DNA from 2 places in the Shinella sp. 838 genome. Region 1 is predicted to be linked to the other one. Evidence: predicted binding sites of a transcription regulator. Region 1 holds the regulator's gene; the other holds the start of a gene.
What was found. The regulator HrcA, encoded in region 1, represses chaperone genes, less so after heat shock. The targets are predictions, from matches to a motif close to GTTAGCACTCNCNNNNNGNGAGTGCTAAC.
Positions count from the first base shown of each region.

Region 2: the regulator HrcA is predicted to act here: its motif matches at 2,796-2,824, upstream of groES (co-chaperone GroES).

Region 1 is NZ_JARSBQ010000003.1:209,177-217,274, reverse strand. Features, by position in the region: gene hpf (ribosome hibernation-promoting factor, HPF/YfiA family) at 133-708, shown strand; gene ptsN (PTS IIA-like nitrogen regulatory protein PtsN) at 781-1,245, shown strand; gene grpE (nucleotide exchange factor GrpE) at 1,319-1,930, opposite strand; gene hrcA (heat-inducible transcriptional repressor HrcA) at 2,023-3,099, opposite strand; gene rph (ribonuclease PH) at 3,293-4,009, shown strand; gene P9A16_RS12575 (VOC family protein) at 4,023-4,439, shown strand; gene rdgB (RdgB/HAM1 family non-canonical purine NTP pyrophosphatase) at 4,448-5,092, shown strand; gene hemW (radical SAM family heme chaperone HemW) at 5,099-6,292, shown strand; gene P9A16_RS12560 (DMT family transporter) at 6,418-7,353, opposite strand; gene gcvA (transcriptional regulator GcvA) at 7,490-8,098, shown strand, end outside.
Region 2 is NZ_JARSBQ010000002.1:57,660-65,757, reverse strand. Features, by position in the region: gene ileS (isoleucine--tRNA ligase) at 1-310, opposite strand, end outside; gene P9A16_RS07880 (hypothetical protein) at 423-665, opposite strand; gene P9A16_RS07875 (bifunctional riboflavin kinase/FAD synthetase) at 720-1,700, opposite strand; gene P9A16_RS07870 (TIGR01459 family HAD-type hydrolase) at 1,715-2,563, opposite strand; gene groES (co-chaperone GroES) at 2,883-3,179, shown strand; gene groL (chaperonin GroEL) at 3,233-4,873, shown strand; gene P9A16_RS07855 (hypothetical protein) at 5,466-5,912, shown strand; gene P9A16_RS07850 (bifunctional diguanylate cyclase/phosphodiesterase) at 5,919-8,098, opposite strand, start outside.

The sequences.
Region 1 (8,098 bases):
CCGGAATTCCAGATATATCCCCGCTTTTCTGGAGTGTGCGATGCAAAAAACAGCGCATGCGTGAAACGCTTGGAACGTGGATAAGGTTGGAATAGACTGTTGCACGCAAATCACGAAAGAGAGGAAACCTCCATGAGTGTGCGTGTATCCGGTAAACATATGGAAATCGGCGAAACTTTCCGTCAGCGGATTGAAGAGCAGGTCGGAGAGGCCGTAACCAAATATTTCGACGGAGGATATTCGAGCCAGGTTACCGTGGAAAAAGCGGGGTCGCGGTACAGTGCCGATTGCAAGGTACACCTCGATACCGGCATGGCCTTGCAGGCAAACGGCGAAGCGAACGATCCCCTGGCGGCCTTCCAATCGGCCTCGGAACGGATCGAGAAGCGCCTGCGTCGGTACAAGCGCAAGCTCAAGGATCACCACAACGGCAATGGTCACGATGCCTTTGCAGAAGTGGCATACACGGTGATGGATTCGGTCCCCGAGGAAGACGACGAGCTTCCCGAGGACTACGCGCCGACCATCGTTGCGGAAAGCACGAAGAAACTGCGGACCATGTCCGTCGCCAGCGCCGTCATGGCGCTCGACTTGACGGACGATCCGGTTCTTCTTTTCCGCAGCGCAGGCTCGGAGCAGCTCAATATCGTCTACCGACGCAACGACGGCAATATTGGCTGGATCGACCCAGCCAATATCAAAGGCTGAGTGACGGGAGCGTGGCGCCGGGACGGGCGCCACGCCTCTTCAAACCTTCACCCAGCGCACGAGGACAAAAGCATGGCATTGGCAGGTTTGCTGCAGCAGAGTGCGATTATTCCGGCGATGAAGGCCAACTCCAAGAAGCAGCTGCTTCAGGAACTGGCGACAAAAGCGGCAAAGATCACCGGGCTTCCGGAACGCGAGATTTTTGACGTCATCCTTCAGCGCGAGCGGCTCGGTTCGACCGGCGTGGGCAATGGCATCGCCATACCGCACGGCAAGCTGAAGGAGCTTTCGCAGATCACCGGCCTCTTCGCGAGGCTCGAAACCCCCGTCGACTTCGAGGCATTGGACGACCAGCCGGTCGACCTCGTCTTCCTGCTTCTGGCCCCGGAAGGTGCCGGCGCGGATCACCTCAAGGCCCTCTCGCGCATCGCCCGCGTGCTGCGCGATCCGGCCATGGTTGCCAAATTGCGCGCCTCCGACAGCGAGAGCGCCATCTATGCCTGCCTCAGCGAGGAGCAGGCATCGAACGCGGCCTGACATTTTCTAGAATGGGCACGAAAAAACCGGCGGTTTTGCGACCGCCGGTTTTTCTTTGTCCTGTCGGTCCTGATCAGGCCTGTGCGGTGCTTGCATCACCGGCAGGCGCCTTCGGGCCGCCCTTGGAAACGCCGACCATGGCCGGGCGCAGCACGCGTTCGCCGATGACGTAACCGTCCTGCACGACCTGCACGACCGTGTTGTTGGCGACATCAGTGTTCGGCACTTCGAACATGGCCTGATGGAAGTTCGGGTCGAACTTCTCGCCGATCGGGTCGAGCTTGCGCACACCGTGGCGTTCGAGGGCGGCGAGCATGGAACGCTCGGTCATCTCCACGCCCTCGGCCAGTGCCTTCAGACCGGCATCTTCCGTGGTCTGGGCATCGGCCGGAATGGCGTCCAGCGCGCGGCGCAGATTGTCCGACACGGCCAGCATGTCGCGGGCAAAGCCGGCGACGGAGTAGGACTTGGCATCCTTCACGTCGCGTTCGGTGCGGCGACGCAGGTTATCCATCTCGGCGGCGAGACGCAGGTACTTGTCCCTGAGATCGGCATTTTCCGCGCGCAGCGCATCGACCGGATCCGGCTCTGCCGGATCGCCCGCCTCTTCCGGCGCAAACGTGTCGGCAGCAAGAATGTTCTCTACCGCTTCGTCAGGTCCATGGTTCTTGTTCTCGTCGGTCATGACGTACTCCGAATTCCATCTTGTAAGGGTTTGGGCCCGATATCGAGCTTTGATCCCGAAAAATCAAGGGCTGATGCCCGGTTTGCAGGCCGTCAGCGTGAAAGCCGCGAGATCAGCTGGGCGGTGTAGTCCACCATGGGCACGATCCGGGAATAGTTGAGCCGCGTCGGCCCGATAACGCCGACGGCGCCGACAATCTTGTCGTCACCGTCGCGATAGGGGGCGACGATCAGCGAGGAACCGGACAACGAGAAGAGCTTGTTTTCCGAGCCGATGAAGATACGCACGCCCGGCCCCGTCTCGGCCAGGTTCAGGAGCTCGATCAGGCTGTCCTTGCGCTCGAGGTCGTCGAAGAGCATGCGCAGGCGATCGATATCCTCGGCGCCGGCGAGCCCCTCCAGGAGGTTCGCCCGGCCGCGCACGATGAGCCGCGTCGGCTTGCCCTCATCGAAACCACCGGACCAGACCATCAGCCCGCGCTCGACGAGGTCCTGCGACAGCTTGTCCAGCTCGCCGCTGATTTCTCCGCGCAACCGCTCCAGCTGGGCGCGCGCCTCCAGCAGCGTGTTGCCGGCAAGGTGGGCGTTGAGAAAATTGGCGGCCTCGGTGAGCTGCGAACTCGTGACGCCCGCCGGAAGCTCGATGATGCGGTTCTCCACCAGGTCGTGATCGCCCACCAGCACGACGAGCGCCTTGGTCGGCTCCAGCCGGATGAACTCGACATGTTTCAGGATGGCGTCGTTCTTTGTGGTGATGACGAGGCCGGCCCCGCGCGACATGCCCGACAGCGCCTGGCTCGCCTCGTTCATCATGGTCTCGACGGCCGTGTGCTTCTGGCCGTGCGGGCGCACATGACGCTCGATCGAGGCGCGGTCCTCCGACGAAATGTTGCCCACCTGCATGAAGGCATCGACGAAGAAGCGCAGGCCAAGCTGCGTCGGAAGACGTCCGGCGCTGATATGGGGCGAATAGATAAGGCCGAGTTCCTCAAGATCGCTCATCACATTGCGCACGGAGGCCGGCGAGAGCGACATGGGCAGAATGCGCGACAGGTTGCGCGAGCCGAGAGGCTCGCCGCTTTCCAGATAGCTTTCGACGATACGGCGGAAGATTTCGCCCGAACGCTCGTCGAGCGCTGCCTGACTGTCAGGACCCGGAGATTTCTTCAAAACCATCTTTCCGCTGCAAACCCTGTTATCCGACAGGAATATAGTGATTTCGCAAGAGAGCGCAAAACGGATTTTCCCGCCGCGATTTTCCGCCGCAAGGCGCCAAAACACAAGCCTTGCGCCGCGCTGCCATTCCCTCGCCCGGCGATCTGGTCTAAAGCAGCTTCCCAGATAATTCAGACAGGAGTTCGCAATGCGGCCGTCCGGCAGAAAAACCGACCAGATGCGCAAGGTTTCCTTCGAGCGCAATATTTCCAAACATGCCGAAGGCTCCTGTCTCGTCAAGTTCGGCGACACGCATGTGCTCGTCACGGCCAGCCTTGAAGACAAGACGCCGCCATGGCTGCGCAACAGCGGCAAGGGCTGGGTCACCGCCGAATACGGCATGCTGCCCCGCGCCACCGGCGACCGCATGAGGCGTGAAGCCGCTGCCGGCAAACAGGGCGGCCGCACGCAGGAAATCCAGCGCCTCATCGGCCGCTCGCTGCGCGCCGTCGTCGATCTCGAAGCGCTCGGCGAGCGCCAGATCACCGTCGACTGCGACGTCATCCAGGCTGACGGCGGCACGCGTACGGCGTCCATTACCGGCGCCTGGATCGCCCTTCACGACTGCCTGAAGTGGATGGAAGCCCGCAACATGATCAAGGTGGAGAAGGTCCTGAAGGACCATGTCGCCGCGATCTCCTGTGGCATCTTCGCCGCCCAGTCGGTCATCGACCTCGACTATCTCGAGGATTCCGCCGCGGAGACCGACGCCAATTTCGTCATGACTGGTTCGGGCGGTATCGTCGAAATCCAGGGCACCGCCGAGGGCAAGCCGTTCACGGAAGAGGAGTTCTCCAGCCTGATGGCGCTTGCCCGCGCCGGCATCGCCGATCTCGTCACCCTGCAGAAGCAGGCTGTCGCCTGAGACAGGTTTCGTCATGACCGCCGCGATCGAAGGCATTCTCGAAACCGCGCTCTACGCGGACGACCTCGACGCGGCGGAAGCCTTCTATGCCGGCATCCTGGGATTGGAAACGATCACGCGGCAGGCGAACCGCCACGTCTTCTTCCGCTGCGGCGCCGGTGTGCTCCTGATCTTCAATCCTGCCGAAACCGTGCATCCGCCGCCGCCCCACGCCTTTCCGGTGCCGGTGCATGGCGCGAAGGGCCCGGGCCATGCCTGTTTCCGCGTGCCCGGCCCGGCGCTTGATTTCTGGGTAAAAAAGCTCGAAGAAGCCGGCATCGCCATCGAAGCGGACTTCTGCTGGCCGAACGGCGCCCGCTCCATCTATTTCCGCGACCCTGCCGGCAACAGCCTCGAATGTGCCGAACCGGGCCTCTGGAACATCGCTTGAGGATTTTCATGCGCAAGCTCGACACCAAGACGATCGTCGTCGCCAGCCACAATGCCGGAAAGATCCGCGAGATCGAAGACCTGATCGGCCCGTTCGGCTTTTCTGCCAAATCCGCCGCCGAACTGAAATTCGAGGAGCCGGACGAAACCGGCACGACCTTCGAGGAGAACGCGACGATCAAGGCGCTTGCCTCGGCAAAGGCCTCGGGCCTTCCCGCCCTGTCGGACGATTCCGGTCTCGTCATCGACGCACTCGACGGCGCGCCGGGCGTCTACACGGCAAACTGGGCGGAAAAGGAAGACGGCACGCGCGACTTCGCCATGGCTATGGAGAAGGTGGAGAAGGCGCTTGCCGACAAGGGCATCACCGAAACCAGGGGCCGCACGGCGCGCTTCGTTTCCGTGCTGTGCCTTGCCTGGCCCGATGGCCATACCGAACTCTTTCGCGGCGAAGTGGAAGGCCACGTCGTCTGGCCGCCACGCGGAACGCAAGGCTTCGGCTACGATCCGGTCTTCCGGCCGGACGGCTATGAGACGACCTTCGGCGAGATGAGCGCAGAAGAAAAGCACGGCTGGAAGCCGGGGGATGCGGCCGCACTGTCGCACCGCGCCCGTGCCTTCAAGCGTTTCGTCGAAACCTGCCTGAAGGCTTGAGGCGCGATGACGGCGGTGCCCTTCGATATCCGGCCGAGCATGGGAGCGGACCTTTCCGACCCCGGCTTCGGCATTTATGTGCACTGGCCGTTCTGTGCCGCCAAATGCCCCTATTGCGACTTTAACAGCCATGTACGCCACCAGCCGGTCGATCAGCCGCGCTTCGTGCAGGCCTTCCTGAAGGAGATGGCGACGATGCGCCGCCTCACCGGCTCGCGCAGCGTCACCAGCATCTTCATGGGCGGCGGCACGCCCTCGCTGATGGCACCGGAGACGGTGGATGCGATCCTCAACGGCATCGCCCGCCACTGGCATGTGCCTGATGGCATTGAGATCACCATGGAGGCAAACCCCTCCAGCGTCGAAGCCGATCGGTTCCGCGGCTACCGCGCGGCCGGCGTCAACCGCGTCTCGCTCGGCGTTCAGGCGCTGAACGACCGGGACCTGAAGTTTCTCGGCCGGCTGCATGACGTTGCCGATGCGCTGAAGGCGATCCGGCTGGCACGCGACATCTTTCCGCGCATGTCCTTCGACCTCATCTACGCCCGCCCCAACCAGAGCGTCGAGGACTGGGACCGGGAGCTGAAGGAGGCCGTCTCCTACGCCGTCGATCATCTCTCGCTCTACCAGCTCACCATCGAGGAAGGCACACCCTTCTATGGCCTGCACAAGGCCGGCAAGCTGGTCGTCCCCGACGGCGAGCAGTCCGCCGTGCTCTACGAGGCGACGCAGGAGATCACCGAGCGCGAGGGCATGCCGGCCTACGAGGTCTCCAACCATGCCCGTCCCGGTTCGGAAAGCCGCCACAACCTCACCTACTGGCGCTATGGAGACTATGTGGGCATCGGCCCCGGGGCACATGGTCGCCTTACGACAGGCGGCGCAAAAATCGCCACCGCGACGGAGCGGCGGCCGGAGGGCTGGCTGGAGCTTGTCGAGGCGGAGGGCCACGGCATGGTCGATCAGGAGCTTTTGGAGCGCGAGGCACAGGCGGACGAACTTTTGCTGATGGGGCTTCGCCTGAAGGAAGGCATCGACCTCGTCCGCTGGCAGGCGCTGTCCGGTCGCGATCCGGATCCGGATCGCGAACAGTTCCTCATCGAACACGGTTTCATCGAGCGGCTTGGCAATTCGCGGCTACGCTGCACGCCGGCCGGCATGCTGATCCTCGACGCCGTCGTGGCGGATCTCGCCTGCTGACCCTTCGGCCGTTCCAATGAAACTCCCTCACTGGAACGGCCTTCCTGGAGTGTCTTTCCAACATTGTTCCGGAGGCCCGGTTCGGCACATGTCCGCCGAACTCGTACTCCCCGCAAAACCATGCGCTAAGCGTCAGAGCCGATCGGCCGGCGCTTTTCCGTGATCATGCGCAGGAGACGCCCGTCGATGGCCGCAAGGCCGACGGCGATCAGCGCCATGCCGGCAAAATGCTTCGGCGCCAGCACCTCGCCGAGCACCAGCGCGCCGAGCAGGATGGCGCTGACGGGGATGAGGAAGGTCACGAGCATCAGGTTCGTCGCACCTGCCGTGGCGAGAATGCGGAAGAAGATGACGTAGGCGAGCGCGGTGGCAAGGAAGGCAAGGCCGAACAAGGCCATCCAGGTCTCCGCCGAGGGCATGGCGAGCGTCCATGGCTTGTCGACGATCAGCGCAACCGGCAGCATCAGCACGGCGGAAGCCGTCACCTGCCCTGCGGCCGGCAGCAGCGGCGGCAGGCCCATGCGGCGGAAGCGGCGACCGAAGATACCGGCAATCGAATAGGAGACGGCGCCGCCGAGCACGGCCAGCTGCGCCAGGAGATTGGCCCCGAGGTCGGAGAGCACCGAGGGGCCGATCATCAGCGCCACGCCGAGAAAGCCGACAATGACACCGACGAGGCGCCCGCCCGTCATCTTCTCGTCCGTCGTCAGGAGATGGGCGGCGGTAACGGCAAAGAGCGGTGTGGTGGCGTTGAGGATGGAGGCAAGGCCACTCGCAATATGCGTCTGGCCCCAGACGATCAGCGAAAACGGAATGATATTGTTGAGCACGCCCATGCCGAGGAAGGCGAGCCACACCTCCCTGCTGCGCGGAATGGCATAGCCGGCGAGGCGCACGACCATCCAGAGCGCGAGGGCGGCAAGGCCGACGCGGGCAGTGACGATGGTGAGCGTCGGCAGCTCGCGCACGAGAATGCCGTTGAAGAGGAACGAGCCGCCCCAGAGAAGCGAGAGCGCGACGAGCAGGCCCCATTCGCCTGCGGTCATATTACGATTGGCCATCGGAACATCCTTGCGAAATTTTCTAAATCGAACGTGATGCCCGGATGTCAAAATCCGGTTTTCACGTTATAATTCCGCGGATTTCCGTGCCGTACAAACGATCATATTTCGGCTTTTCAGCGAGGAAAACTAAATCATGAGCGGCCGCCTTCCCTCCCTCTCCGGCCTGCGCGCCTTCGAAGCGGCGGCACGGCATCTGAGCGTCACGCTCGCCGCCGGCGAGCTCAATGTCACGCCCGGTGCCGTGAGCCTGCAGATCCGCGAGCTGGAGCAATCGCTTGGCGTGCAACTCTTCGAGCGGCGGCCGCGGCAAATCCGGCTGACGGAGGAGGGCGAAGGATATTTCAAGGCGATGCGCTCGGCCTTCCGCATGATGCGCGAGGCGACCGACGAATTGCTGGTCCGGGCACGATCCCCGGCAACGCTGTCGATCAGCTGCACGCCGACCTTCGCCGCCCAGTGGCTCGTGCCGCGCCTGCCGAAATTCGAGGAACGCCTGCCTGGCGCGGACATCCGCATCAGCGCCTCGAACCGTCTCGTCGATTTTGCCCGCGACGGCGTCGATATCGCGATCCGCCACGGCTTCGGCCGCTACGAAGGCCTTGTCAGCGAAAGGTTGCTCGACGACGACCTGATGCCCGTCATCGCGCCGGCTCTGAAGGACAAGACCCCGCTGGATACGCCGGCGGACCTCTCCGGCCACGTACTGATACATGACGTGCACCGGCAGGACTGGCGGCTCTGG
Region 2 (8,098 bases), on a different contig from region 1:
GGCAGTCCCAGCCGGGCACGTAGTTGGCATCGTAGCCGCGCATCTGGAACGAGCGGTTGATGACGTCCTTGAGGATCTTGTTCAGCGCGTGGCCGATGTGGATGTTGCCGTTGGCATAGGGCGGGCCGTCGTGCAGCACGAATTTTTCGCGGCCGGCGGCCGAAGCGCGCAGCTTCTTGTAGAGGCCCATCGTCTGCCAGCGGGCCACCGTTTCCGGCTCCTTCTGCGGCAGGCCGGCGCGCATCGGAAAGTCCGTCTGCGGCAGGTAGAGGGTGGACGAATAATCGACTTTTTCGGGCGTATCGGTCATGGATATGGCTATCGTCTTTTTTCGCGCGCGTTTGCGCATGCGGGGATATTGTCAGGGTCTGACGGCGGGGGCGTTCAGGAAACGCCCGAAATCCCGGACCTTCCGGCCTCGCTCAGAGCGCGCGGAAGGCCGGGCCACTAATTCGCAGATCGATGGTCAGCCGGTTGAGCATCATGCGCGCGGTCTTACGGCGTTTTCGGTCGTTTGAAAAGACGGGTGGCTTATATTTGGGTCCCCCGCCGCCCCGTCGGAGGAACGGCCCCTCATCCGGCCTGCCGGCCACCTTCTCCCCGTAAACGGGGCGAAGGGGATATGCCGTACCGTTTTCCCCAACCAATGCCAGTTCGTTGGGCAAGTCCCCTCTCCCCGCTTGCGGGGAGAGGGTTAGGGTGAGGGGCAAAGTTTGCGCTCAGAAACAGAGCCGCTGGTCGATGACCCCGAGCGGCGTGACGCCCGACAACAGCGCTCGCGCCTCCTCCTCGTCGCGCTTCATCTGCACGACCAGCGCATCGAGGCCATCGAACTTCAGTTCGTCGCGCAGATGACCGAAGAAGGAGACGGCAGAGACTTCGCCGTAGAGATCGCCGGAGAAATCGAAGAGGAAGGTTTCGAGCAGCGGAACGCCGTTCGAGGTGACCGTCGGGCGGCGGCCGTAGCTGGCGACGCCGTCGTGGAGGCTGCCGTCGGGGCGGCGGAAGCGAACGGCGTAGATGCCGTTGCGCAGCTCCACTTCCGGCGGAAGCTGCATGTTGGCGGTCGGATAGCCGAGCGTGCGGCCGAGCTTCTTGCCGTCGATGACCTCGGCCTCCACCGTATAGCGATAGCCGAGCTGGCCGGCGGCCTCGGTGACGGCGCCTTCGCCAAGCAGTGCGCGGATGAAACTGGAGGAGATGACCGAGGCGTTTTCGTCGCGAAAAGCATCGACCAGTGTGACACCGAACCCGTTGCCCTCGCCGGCGTTCATCAGGAAGGCCGGACCACCCTCCCTGCCCTTGCCGAAGTGGAAGTCGAAGCCGGTGACGACTTCGGAGGCGTGCAGCCAGTCCAGCAGCACGGCGTTGATGAAGTCGTTCGCCGACATTTCGGAGAAGCTGCGATCGAACGGATATTCGATGACGGCGGAAAAGCCCATGCCTTCAAGGATGCGCGCCTTCAACGGCGCCGGCGTCAGCCGGAAGACCGGGCGCTCCGGACGGAAGACCGTGCGCGGATGCGGCTCGAAGGTCAGCACCAGCGCGGGGATGCCGCGGTCTTTCGCAATGTCGAGCGCGCGTTGCAGCACGGCCTGGTGGCCGCGGTGCACGCCGTCGAAATTGCCGATGGCGATGACGCCGCCGCGCAGGTGCTCCGGCAGCGGCTCCTTCGTCTCGTTCCTGTGAAAAACCGTCATGACGACCGTCTCCGTCACTGCAGCCGGGGCATCCACCATTTCGGGTGAGTGCCCTCCTCCTTCAGGAAGGCCGAAAGCTTCGCCTCGTCGGTGCGGCCGGCCTCGACATAATGCTGCGCGTGAATGCCGCCCGAAATATAGAGCACATCGAGCCCGAAGGCCTCCGCGCCGCGCACGTCCGTCGGCATGCCGTCGCCGATGGCGATCACCCGTGAGAGATCGAAATCGCCATGCACGTCGCGCGCCTCGGCAATCGATTTCTCGTAGATCGGCCGATGCGGCTTGCCGGCGATCTGGCTCGTGCCGCCCAGCTCCTCGAAGAGCTTGGCGATCGCACCGGCACAGGGGATGAGCCGGTGGCCGCGCTCGACGACGAGATCGGGATTGGCGCAGATGAAGGGCAGCTTCCGTGCCGCAAGCGCCGTCAGCTCGGCGCGGTAATCCTCGACAGTTTCCGTCTCGTCGCTGCGCAAGCCTGCGCAAACCACGATGCCCGCTTCGTCCAGCCCGACCGGTTCGACATCGAGGCCGTCGAGCAGAGGCAGGTCCTTTTCGGCACCGATGAAATAGATCTTCTTCGGCCCTTCCGCGATCAGCGCACGGGTGACGTCGCCCGAGGTGACGATGCGGTCATAGGCGTCGTCGGTGACGCCGAGGCCGCGGATTTGCACCTTTACACCGGGATGCGGGCGCGGCGAATTGGTGATCAGCACGACGGCAAGGCCAGCGGCGCGGGCCGCAGCAAGGGCTTCCGATGCATAGGAGAAGGCTTCGACGCCATTGTGCAGGACACCCCAGACGTCGCAGAGGGCCACGTCGTAATGCTGCGTGATGTCGCTGAAGGATTGGATGCGTTGAGCCATCAGGGGGTTCCCGTATCAAGGTCGAGCCCGGCTGACATCGCAAAGCGGGGGCAAGAAAACAAGCCTCTCCACACAATTTTGCCCCATCCACCGGCAAACTGCCGAAAATTCATCGCGGCGTCTTGATGGCGTGCGATGGCGCTCCCATCTGGCGGCTGGGTAACCATTCCGGGCGAAATATTTTGGAGGCGCCGTTCTTGACTCCAACCGCCCCGCCGCCTATCTCGGCATCGCTAGCACTCATGAAAGACGAGTGCTAACATCAATCCACCGGATCCATCTCGCGATCCGCAATGTCATTTGATCGAGGGATAAGACAATGGCAAGCACCACCTTCCGCCCGCTTCACGACCGCGTCGTCGTTCGTCGCGTCGAATCCGAAGCCAAGACCAAGGGCGGCATCATCATTCCGGACACCGCCAAGGAAAAGCCGCAGGAAGGCGAAGTCGTCGCCGTCGGCTCCGGCGCCCGTGATGACTCCGGCAAGGTCGTCGCACTCGACGTCAAGGCTGGCGACCGCGTTCTGTTCGGCAAGTGGTCGGGCACCGAAGTCAAGCTCGACGGCGAAGACCTTCTGATCATGAAGGAAGCCGACATCATGGGCATCATCGGCTGATCTGCCGGTAATCCCTTTCCAATTCAGCTGACACCTCTTCAGGAGTTCTCACAATGGCAGCCAAAGAAGTCAAATTCGGCCGCACCGCGCGCGAAAAGATGCTGCGTGGCGTCGACGTCCTCGCAGACGCAGTGAAGGTAACGCTCGGCCCGAAGGGTCGCAACGTCGTTATCGACAAGTCCTTCGGCGCACCGCGCATCACCAAGGACGGCGTTTCCGTCGCCAAGGAAATCGAACTGGAAGACAAGTTCGAGAACATGGGCGCCCAGCTCGTCCGTGAAGTTGCTTCCAAGACCAACGACATCGCCGGCGACGGCACGACGACGGCAACCGTTCTTGCCCAGGCTATCGTTCGCGAAGGCCACAAGGCCGTTGCCGCCGGCATGAACCCGATGGACCTGAAGCGCGGCATCGATCTCGCCGTCGCCGAAGTCGTCAAGGATCTCCAGGCCAAGGCCAAGAAGATCAACACCTCGGAAGAAGTCGCCCAGGTCGGCACGATCTCCGCAAACGGCGACAAGCAGGTCGGTCTCGACATTGCCGAAGCCATGCAGAAGGTCGGCAACGAAGGCGTCATCACGGTTGAAGAAGCCAAGACCGCCGAAACCGAACTCGAAGTCGTCGAAGGCATGCAGTTCGACCGCGGCTACCTGTCGCCCTACTTCGTGACCAACCCGGAAAAGATGGTCGCCGACCTCGAAGACGCTTTCATTCTCCTGCACGAGAAGAAGCTCTCGAACCTCCAGGCGATGCTCCCGGTTCTCGAAGCCGTCGTCCAGACCGGCAAGCCGCTGGTTATCATCGCTGAAGACGTCGAAGGCGAAGCCCTTGCTACGCTCGTCGTCAACAAGCTGCGTGGCGGCCTCAAGATCGCTGCCGTCAAGGCTCCGGGCTTCGGCGACCGCCGCAAGGCCATGCTGGAAGACATCGCCATCCTGACGGGCGGCACGGTCATCTCCGAAGACCTCGGCATCAAGCTCGAAAACGTAACGCTCGACATGCTCGGCCGTTCGAAGAAGGTTTCGATCTCCAAGGAAAACACGACGATCGTCGACGGTGCCGGCCAGAAGGCTGAAATCGAAGGCCGCGTCGCGCAGATCAAGGCCCAGATCGAAGAAACCACCTCCGACTACGACCGCGAGAAGCTGCAGGAACGTCTTGCCAAGCTCGCTGGCGGCGTTGCCGTCATCCGCGTCGGCGGCTCGACGGAAGTCGAAGTGAAGGAAAAGAAGGACCGCATCGACGACGCCCTCAACGCGACGCGCGCTGCCGTTCAGGAAGGCATCGTACCGGGCGGCGGCGTTGCCCTGCTCCGTTCTTCCACGAAGATCTCCGCCAAGGGCGAAAACGATGACCAGGAAGCTGGCATCAACATCGTTCGCAAGGCGCTCCAGGCCCTGGTTCGCCAGATCGCCGAGAACGCTGGTGACGAAGCTTCGATCGTCGTCGGCAAGATCCTCGACAAGAACGAAGACAACTACGGCTACAACGCCCAGACCGGCGAATACGGCGACCTGATCTCGCTCGGCATCGTCGATCCGGTCAAGGTTGTCCGCACGGCTCTGCAGAACGCCGCTTCGGTTGCCTCGCTGCTGATCACGACGGAAGCCATGATCGCCGAACTGCCGAAGAAGGATGCACCGGGCGGCATGCCTGGCGGCATGGGCGGCATGGGCGGTATGGACATGATGTGATAGGCGAAAGCCTATTGCAGCGTGACCATCAAGCTTCGCCCATGCATTAAAGTTGGTTCAGCGCGTCAAGCGCGCTGAACTGGCGGCATGGACATGATGTAAGACCTTCGGGTCCTGCATCTGAGCCATCAGGTTCAGTTCGGAAAGGGCGGTCTTCGGGCCGCCCTTTTTGCTTTTGGGGTGGCAGAGGACCTGCATCGTTACCGTGAAAAGAATTTTTCCATTTGTACAATAATTATCAAAAAGTCGTTGATGGTATCAAAAAACCAACTATAAAGACGCACCAAGTGAACTTTAAAGATTCACCGGGGTTCAGGCGCTGAAAATCGACGGTATTGCAGTCGATTTGTCGTGCAGCCGGATGTCCCCAAGCATTGGAAAGAAACCGCCGGGGGACCTGCATGAAGGTCAGCGGCGGTCTTCACGCGTACGTCCGATCCGATAGCAAAGACGGAGCCGGGCGCAGTTCTGTACATGAGAAAGTGGTTCGGCGGGCTTCGATGGTTGTCAGCCGGCACTGCTTTTTAGCGTGTTTTGCGCCATCAAGGGCGAGACATGTCGGCCAAATTCGAGCAACTGCCTGAGGTCGTAGGTGTTCAAAATAATCAAGACTGATCTCTCGTCGCCCTTTCTGCCGGGCTCGATGGAGTTCGACGAGACGGACAATGAACTGCTCACGCAATATTGCGTGACGGAGCGCTGGACCGGTGATCTTTCCAACGGCCTCTTCACGCTGGGTGACAAGGCGGCGACGGCGCATGGCCTGCCGCAGCGCGCCTGCGGCCTTCTGAACCTCATCCGCTGCTACGAGCCGCTGGATCGCACGCGCGTGCTGGAGCTCTTCGAGCAGGCAGCGGCGTCCTCCTCGTCCTTCTGCTTCTCCACGACCATTCATCTCGACGGCGCGCCGCGCCAGCCGGTGTTCTGCGTCGGGGAATCGACAGGCCTCGAGGAAAAGTACGCCGGCTCCATCATCGGCGTCTTCATCTTCCCCCGCTTCCAGATCGACCTCGCCGGCCGCCGCTTCAAGCGGCAGTAAGGCGGCTCAGGCCGCCTCGCTCGCGTCGAGATCCGGGCGGATGCGCTCCACCGGAACCGGCCGGCCGAGGAAGTAGCCCTGCGCCTCGTCGCAGCCCTCGTCGAGCAGGATGTCGAGCTGGCTGCGCGTTTCCACGCCTTCCGCCAGAACCGGCACGCGCAGCGTCTGGCCGAGCGCCAGGATGGCGCGGATGATGGCCTTCGCTTCGGGGCTCGCCTCCACCTCGCTCATGAAGCTGCGGTCGAGCTTGATCTTGTCGAAGGGGAAGGCGCGCAGGGTTTCCAGCGAGGAATAGCCCGTGCCGAAATCGTCGATGGCGATGGTGACGCCGAAGGCCTTGATGCGGCGGAGGGTCTGGAGGGCGCGCTCCTTGTCGCCGATAATGGTCGATTCCGTGATTTCCAGCTCCAGCCGGTGCGGGCTGAGGCCGGTGTCCAGCAGCACCCGGTGCACGAGGTCGGCGACGTCGGCATTGCCGAGCTGTACCGGCGACAGGTTGACGGCGATCTTGTGCCCGTTGTTCCAGGTCGCCGCCTCGCGGCAGGCTTCGCGCAGCACCCATTCGCCGATCGGCAGGATGGCCCCGCATTCTTCCGCGATCGGGATGAAGTCGCTCGGCGGTATGGTGCCGCGCACGGGATGGTGCCAGCGCAACAGCACCTCGTAGCCGATCGTATCGCCGGAATTGACCGCCTTCTGCACCTGGTAGTGCAGTTGCAGCTCATTGCGCTCGACCGCCTGCCAGAGATCGTTGGCGATGAGGCGACGGCTGCGGGCGGCCTCGTCCATCGAGACCTCGTAGAAGCAGACCCGTTCGGTCAGCGCGTCCTTGGCACGGTACATGGCAAGGTCGGCATTGTTGAGGAGAGCTTCGAGATTGTCGGCATCCTGCGGATAGATCGCGACGCCGAGGCTCGCACCCGGCTTGATGTCGTAGCCGTCGATGCGGATTTCCTCATGCAGGCAGGCTTCCAGCCGCTGGATGAAGTCGTGGAGTTCGGCGATATCCTCGAAACGCTTAGCGGCGGCAAATTCGTCGCCGCCGAAACGGGCGACGGTTTCATCTGCCTCGAGGCAGGCCTGCATGCGCTTCGACAGCGTCATCAGCACCTCGTCGCCGGCCGCATGGCCACGCGTGTCGTTGATTTCCTTGAACTTGTCGAGGTCGATACCGATCACCGCCACCTTGCTGCCGGACCGGCGCGCCGAATCCAGATCGGCCTCGAGGCGGTTGTTGAAGTTCGCGCGGTTCGGCAGGCCCGTGAGGCTGTCGTGGCGGGCGAGGAAGGAGATCTGCTCCTCCGAGCGCAGCCGTTCGGAAATGTCCTCATAGGTGGCAACCCAGGCGCCATCCGGCAGCGTGCGGTAGCGCAGCTGCACGGAAACGCCATTCGACAGCTTCTCGACAAGAACGCCGCCATCATTGGCCAGAATGGCCGCCCGGCGTCGGGCGTACATGTCGCGCGCCCGCGGCTTCCAGATTGCCGGATCGACGAAGACGTCGGCGACGCCCTGGTCGACGATCTCGCGCAGCGTCATGCCGGGGCGGATACGGCCTTCCGGGAAGCCGAAGAGTTCGCTGTAGCGCTTGTTGGCAAGCAGCAGGCGCTCGTCCTTGTCGAACAGGCAAAGGCCCTGCGACATGTTCTCCAGTGCGAGGTCAAGGTTCTTCGTCACCTCGGCGAGACGGTCGGCATCGGCCTTTTCCTTCGTCACGTCCTTGGTGATCTTGGCATAGCCGACGAGTGCGCCGCCCGTGTCGTAGATCGCGTCCAGCACCACATTTGCCCAGAAGCGCGAGCCGTCCTTGCGATAGCGCCAACCTTCGCTCTCGTACTTGCCCTCTTCCCGTGCGGTGGTCAAAGCCCGCTCCGGCACGCCGGCCGCGCGGTCTTCCTCGCCGTAGAAGCGGGAGAAATGCTGGCCGACGACCTCATGCGCCTTGTAGCCCTTGTTGCGCTCCGCCCCCTCGTTCCAGTTGGCGACGCGGCCTTCCGGGTCGAGCATGTAGATGGCGTAGTCCTTGACGCCCTGCACGAGCATCGCGAACTGGCGCGTGCTCTCGTTGGCGGCAAGCTCGGCCTGCCGGGCGAAAACGGCGGCCGTCAGGCCGGTGAAGAGCAACGACAGGGCCACGGCGGCGATCAGCGGCACCATCAGGCTGGTCGACAGCATCGTGTCGTCGG